DNA from 2 places in the Arthrobacter sp. PM3 genome. Region 1 is predicted to be linked to the other one. Evidence: riboswitches for the same ligand, from Rfam matches in the RefSeq annotation. Region 1 holds a riboswitch; the other holds the start of a gene.

Region 1 (3,410 bases):
GCATTGTTGTGGACGGTCTCGGCGATCGCCTTCAGCCCGTCGGGGCCGTGGTAGACGGCGTAGAACGAGGACACGATTGCCAGCAGGGCCTGCGCGGTGCAGATGTTGGACGTGGCCTTCTCGCGGCGGATGTGCTGCTCGCGGGTCTGCAGCGCCAGGCGGTAGGCCGGGACGCCGGCGTTGTCCTTGGAGACGCCGACAATGCGGCCGGGGAGGGTGCGTTCCATGCCCTCGCGCACCGCCATGTACGCGGCGTGCGGGCCGCCGAAGAACAGCGGCACGCCGAAGCGCTGCGTGGAGCCGACGGCGATGTCCGCGCCCTGCTCACCCGGAGGGGTGATGAGCGTGAGAGCCAGGAGGTCGGCGGCGACGGTGACGAGGGCGCCGCGTTCCTTCGCCTCGGCGATCACCGCGGACTGGTCCCACACCCGGCCGGAGACGCCGGGCTGCTGCAGCACGATGCCGTTGATGACGCCCTCGGGCAGGCCCTTGGAAAGATCCGCGACCTCGACCTCGAAGCCCAGCGCCTCGGCGCGGCCCTTGACGATCGCGATGGTCTGCGGCAGGCAGTCGGCGTCCAGGACGGTCTTGCCGTCATGGGCCGTCTTGTCCTTGTTCGCGCGGCGCATCATCAGCACGGCCTCGGCCACGGCGGTGGCCTCGTCAAGGAGGGAGGCATTGGCGACCGGGAGCGCGGTGAGGTCCTGGACCATGGTCTGGAAGTTCAGCAGCGCCTCGAGCCGTCCCTGGGAAATCTCCGGCTGGTAGGGGGTGTAGGCGGTGTACCAGGCCGGGGCCTCGAGGATGTTGCGGCGGATCACCGCCGGGGTCACGGTGTCGTAATAGCCCTGCCCGATCATCTGCACGGCCGTCTTGTTCTTCGCCGCCAGCTTGCGCAGCTCGGCGAGGACCTCAACCTCACTGAGGGCCGCGGCGAGCGCGAGGTCGGAGTCCTGGCGGATGTCCTTCGGGACGGCGGTGTCCACCAGCGCGTCGACGGTGTCGTAGCCGACGGCTTTGAGCATGGTGTCGACGTCGGACTGGCGGCGGGCGCCGATGTGCCGGTCGGCAAAATTGGATGTAAGAGAATGAATCGTCAAGAGGAACTCCAAGGTATGGCCGACGCATTGCGCCGGAGGGGACCGGGTTCCTCCCCGCTCTGTATTGGACCTGAGAGATTCCGCAGACGCTCGTCCGCTTGCACCGTCGGTGAGCCAGGCGCCACATAACGCGCTGGCTGCTTTCCAGAGTTGCCTAGCCGCGGCGGTACATGGGCCTGAGAGATTCCTGGGGAGGATTTGCTCCTACGGCGCCTGCCCGGATGATGTCGGGGAGGACTCTCCCGCCACGGTTCGAAAGGCATATTCAAATGTTGGTGATTCGGATCACACGGTACACACAATTCCCGTGCCGCGCAAAATTTGGGACGCGGCGCCGCGAAACAATTTTGGGGGCTTGACTTTCCGGCGTGAGCCAGCCCACACTGAATCGGCCGGCCGATGCTGTGGCAGCGGGCGCCGGCCGCGGCCCCTGCGGTCCCGGCATTCGGGCGCAGGAGCCGCGGAAAACGTAGTGTTGCGCGGACCTGTTGTCCGCACGGCGGCGATTTCCGCAAGCCTCAAAAATGAACATGCCAACGATCTGCGGCGGGAGAGTCCTGCCGGTACATGCAGCAGGCGCCGTAGGAGCAAATCCTCCCCAGGAATCTCTCAGGCCCCCGTACCGCCGCGGCGAGGCAACTCTGGAAAGCAGCAGGTACGTCATCAAGGCGCACTGCTCACCGACGGTGCAAGCGTCTCCTGCAGGAGCAGGAGGCGCGGAAACTCTCAGGTCCAAGACAGAGCGGGGAGGAACCCGAATCATCGTGGCTGAAATGCCACTTGAACGATGGAGTTCCTCATGACGATTCAGCGACCACCTTCTTCTGAGGTTGAAGCTCCCCACCTTGAGCGGCAGCTCAGCAACCGGCACATCCAGCTGATCGCGATCGGCGGCGCCATTGGAACGGGCCTGTTCATGGGCTCGGGTAAGACTATCTCGGCAGCCGGACCCTCGGTCATTTTTGTCTACATGATCATCGGCTTCATGTTGTTCTTCGTCATGCGGGCCATGGGCGAGCTGCTCCTGTCCAACCTGCACTACAAATCCTTCAGTGACTTCGCCGCGGATCTGCTCGGTCCGTGGGCGGGATTCTTCACGGGCTGGACGTATTGGTTCTGTTGGGTGATCACCGGAATCGCGGATGTCATTGCCATCGCCGGGTATTCCCAGGAACTGTGGCCCGGCCTGCCCCTGTGGATCCCGGGCCTGGTCACCATCGCCATCCTCCTGCTGCTGAACCTCACCACAGTCAAGGCTTTCGGCGAAACCGAGTTCTGGTTCGCACTCATCAAGATCGTCGCGATCGTGGCACTGATCGTGGTGGGTCTGTTCATGATCTTCAGCGGGTTCAGCTCTGCGGCCGGACCGGCCTCCTTCAGCAACCTGTGGAGCCACGGGGGCTTCTTCCCGAACGAGTTTATGGGCTTCGTGGCCGGCTTCCAGATTGCCGTGTTCGCATTCGTCGGCATTGAGCTGGTGGGCACCACGGCGGCGGAGGCCAAGGATCCGGAGAAGAACCTCCCCAAGGCCATCAACTCCATTCCGGTACGTGTACTTCTCTTCTACGTCGGGGCCCTCATCATCCTGATGTCCGTTATCCCCTGGACCGAGTTCGCCGCCGGCCACAGCCCCTTCATCGCCATGTTCTCCCTGGCGGGCCTCGGCGCCGCCGCCACCGTGGTCAACCTGGTGGTCCTCACTTCGGCGATGTCTTCAGCCAACTCCGGCATCTACTCCACGTCCCGCATGGTCTACGGGCTCGCCCAGGAAGGCGACGCGCCGGCCCGCTTCGGCAACCTGTCCCGCCGCAAGGTCCCGCAGAACGCCCTCTTCCTCTCCTGCGTGCTCCTGCTCTCTGGAGTCGTCCTGATGTATGCGGGGGAGAACATCGGCAAGGCCTTCGAAATGGTCACCACGGTTTCTGCCGTCTGCTTTGTCTTCGTCTGGTCCATCATCCTGGCCAGCTACCTGGCCTTCCGCCGGCGCCGCCCCGGGCTGCATGCCTCGTCCACGTTCAAGATGCCCGGCGGCGTCCCGATGGTGTGGGTGGTCTTCGCGTTCTTCGCCTTCGTGCTGTGGACGCTGACCACCCAGCCGGACACGCTGGTGGCGCTCGTGGTGACGCCGGTCTGGTTCATCGTGCTCGGCGTGGCCTGGTTTGTCCTGCGCCGCCGTCCGGTCCACCTGGCCCGCTACGAGGCGTTCAAGGCGGACCTCCAGGCGGAGCAGGAAGCCGAGGCGGAGATCCGGGCGGTGCAGAGCAAATGACCGCCGGAACAGCATCGGCAGGCAGCGCTGCGGGGGATCGG
Region 2 (3,410 bases), 1.2 Mb from region 1:
GCAGGATGATGGGTACCGCGACCAGCAGGACGGCACCCCACCAGAAGTGCTCCACAAGCCACCCGCCGGCAATCGGGCCGAGGGCCGCGCCACCGGAGAAACCCGCGGCCCAGATCGCGACGGCCAGCCGGCGCCGGTTGGGCTGCGGAAAGATGTTCCGGATCAGGGAGAGGGTGGATGGCATGAGCATGGCGCCGAAGAAGCCCAGGCCGGCACGGCCGGCGATCAGCCATTCGGCACTCGGTGCAAACGCCGTGGCGGCCGACACCGCGGCGAAGCCCGCCCCGCCGACGAACAGGAGCCGGCGCCGTCCGATCCTGTCGCCGAGGCTGCCCATCGCCACCAGCAGTCCGGCCAGGACCAGCGGATAGGCGTCAACAATCCACAGCAGTTCCACGCCGGAGGCATCCAGGCTGCGCGCGATGGCCGGCAGCGCGAACGTCAGGGCGGTGTTGTCCACCGCCACAAGCAGGACGGGGAACATCAGCAGGGCCAACGCCACCCAGTCGCGCCAGGGCGCGCGGGGGCCGATGGCTGCCGGGTTGCCGGCGGATGCGGTGATCGATGCAGTGCTCATGAAATATAACTGTACCGTCTGGACGGTACAGTTACGAAATGGCGGTGATGAAATCGGAAAATGCCCGCCACGGCAGGCATGATGGGAACCATGCCCAGGAAACCCGTGGCCCGCGAGGCCGTCCTCGACGCCTTTGAATCCCTGCTGATCGAGGTGGGGGAGCGCGCTGCCACCCTCGATGCGGTCGCGCGGCGGGCCGGCGTCTCCAAGGGTGGCCTGCTCTACCATTTCCCGACCAAAGAGGCGATGATCACGGTCCTGCTGGAGCGGCTGGACCGGCACCTGGCGGCGGACGTCGCGGCCATGGCCGCCGCGCCGGAGGGGGCGGCGGCGTACTTCATCAAGTCCTCGGTGTGGGCGGACACGCCCATGGACCGGGTCTTCGTGGCGGCCACCCGGCTCGCGGAGGTGGCGCACGAGGAAACCCAGCGCCGCTTCGCCGCGGGCCAGGCCAGTTGGCTGGAACTGCTGGCGGCCGACGTCGGACCGGCCATGGCGAAAGCCGTCCTCTATATGGGGGACGGGCTGTACTTCAACGCCATGCTGGGCCGGGGGCCCGGCGGCCCGCCCGGTGCGATTGAGGCGGAGGTTGAGAGTCTCCTGGCCGCCGTCGAACGGCTGCGCGACTGAGGCCGCCGGCACACCGCAGGTAACCCCGGAGCGGCGACGGCCGGGAGTTTGCGGACGCGCGTCCGGCATAGGACAATGGAGGCTGTGACAGCTGTCACCCCCGAATTAAATTCAAATTGAATACGCCTTTGATCTGCGGCGGGAGAGTCCTGCAAGTAGGTACAAGCAGGCGCCGTAGGAGCAAATCCTCCCCAGGAATCTCTCAGGCCCATGTACCGCCGCGGCAAGGCATCTCTGGAAAGTAGCAGGCTGTCTTTCGGACATGCTGTGCTCACCGACGGTGCAAGCGGATAAGCGTCCGCGGAAACTCTCAGGTCCAATACAGAGTGGGGAGGAACCCGAATCACTGTGGCGTACCCTGCGCCGCCTGAGTTATGGAGTTCCTTGTGACTGTTACCCCAGCGTCCACGTCCTTCGTCGACCGGCACATCGGCGCCCGCCGCCAGTCCGACGTCGACACCATGCTGAAGGCTGTCGGCCACGACACCGTCGACGCGCTGGTGGACACCGCCGTCCCGAAGGACATCCGCCAGGACTCCGACCTCGCGCTCGCCGCGGCCCTCAGTGAGGTTGAGGTCCTCGCCGAGCTGCGCAAGCTGGCGGCGAAGAACAAGACGGCCGTGCAGATGATCGGGCAGGGCTATTACGACACCGTGACCCCGGCGGTGATCCGCCGCAACATCCTCGAGGCCCCGGCCTGGTACACCGCCTACACGCCGTACCAGCCGGAAATCTCCCAGGGCCGGCTCGAGGCGCTGCTGAACTTCCAGACCATGGTCCAGGACCTCGTCGGCCTGCCGATCGCCAACGCCTCGCTGCTGGATGAAGCCACCGCCGTGGCCGAGGCCGTGCTGATGATGCGCCGCGCGAACAAGGACAAGACGGCCCATGACGGCAAGACCGTCCTGGACGCCGACTGCCTGCCGCAGACCATCGCGATCGTCAAGGGCCGCGCCGAGGCGCTGGGCTTCGAAGTCGAGGTCGCGGATCTTTCCAAGGGCCTGCCCGAGGGCGTCATCAACGGCATCGTGCTGCAGCAGCCCGGCGTCTCCGGCCGGGTGTGGGACCAGTCCGCTGTGATCGCCGAGGCCAAGGAACGCGGCGCCCTCGTCACCGTCGCCGCCGACCTCCTGGCTCTCACGCTCATCACCCCTCCGGGTGAGCAGGGCGCGGACATCGCGGTCGGCTCCGCGCAGCGTTTCGGCGTGCCGCTGTTCTTCGGCGGCCCGCACGCGGCGTACATGGCCGTCCAGAAGGGCCTTGAGCGTTCCATGCCCGGCCGCCTCGTGGGCGTCTCCAAGGACAACGCCGGCGTCCCGGCCTACCGGCTGGCGCTGCAGACCCGCGAGCAGCACATCCGCCGTGAGAAGGCCACGTCCAACATCTGCACCGCGCAGGCCCTGCTGGCAATCGTGTCCTCGTTCTACGCCGTCTACCACGGCCCCGACGGGCTGAAGGCCATCGCCCAATCAGTCCACGTCCACGCCAGGACCATCGCCGCCTCGCTGAAGGCCGCCGGCCTGGACGTGCTGCACACCTCCTTCTTCGACACCATCACCGTCTCCGTGCCGGGCCGGGCAGCAGAGATCATCGCCGCCGCCGAGGCCAAGGGCGTCAACCTGCGGGCCATCGACGCCGACACCGTCGGAATCTCCGCCGACGAGGCCACGACTGTGCACATCGTTGCTGACGTCATCGCCGCGTTCGGCGCGTCTGTCACCGACACTTCTGAAGGGTTCGGCCTGGACCCCGCCGTCGAGCGCACGTCCGACTACCTGCAGCACCCGGTGTTCAACACGCACCGCTCCGAGACGCAGCTGCTGCGCTACATCCGCCGCCTCTCGGACCGTGACCTGGCCCTGGACCGGACCATGATCCCGCTGGGTTCGTGCACCATGAAGCTGAACGCCACGGCCGAGATGGAAGCCATTTCCTGGCCGGAGTTCGCCTCCATCCACCCGTTCGCCCCGGACTCGCAGACCGAGGGCTGGCGGGAACTCATCGCGGACCTTGAGGCCCAGCTGACCGAGATCACCGGGTACGACCAGGTCTCCATCCAGCCCAACGCCGGCTCCCAGGGCGAACTCGCCGGCCTGCTGGCCATCCGCGGCTACCACCTCTCCCGCGGCGACGCGCAGCGCAATATCTGCCTGATCCCGGCCTCGGCGCACGGCACCAACGCCGCCTCGGCCGTGCTGGCCGG

The links. A riboswitch is a leader RNA that binds a small molecule or an ion and turns the genes downstream of it on or off. The one in region 1 is predicted to bind glycine.
Region 2: another riboswitch for glycine. It lies ahead of gcvP (aminomethyl-transferring glycine dehydrogenase); the one in region 1 lies ahead of cycA (D-serine/D-alanine/glycine transporter).

The regions. Positions count from the first base shown of each region.
Region 1 covers NZ_CP022314.1:1,114,643-1,118,052, reverse strand. Annotated here, with positions in the region: gene gcvP (aminomethyl-transferring glycine dehydrogenase) at 1-1,112, opposite strand, end outside; glycine riboswitch at 1,255-1,355, opposite strand; glycine riboswitch at 1,638-1,735, shown strand; gene cycA (D-serine/D-alanine/glycine transporter) at 1,900-3,369, shown strand; gene purU (formyltetrahydrofolate deformylase) at 3,366-3,410, shown strand, end outside.
Region 2 covers NZ_CP022314.1:2,315,921-2,319,330, forward strand. Annotated here, with positions in the region: gene CFN17_RS10685 (MFS transporter) at 1-577, opposite strand, end outside; gene CFN17_RS10690 (TetR/AcrR family transcriptional regulator) at 668-1,207, shown strand; glycine riboswitch at 1,337-1,435, shown strand; gene gcvP (aminomethyl-transferring glycine dehydrogenase) at 1,582-3,410, shown strand, end outside.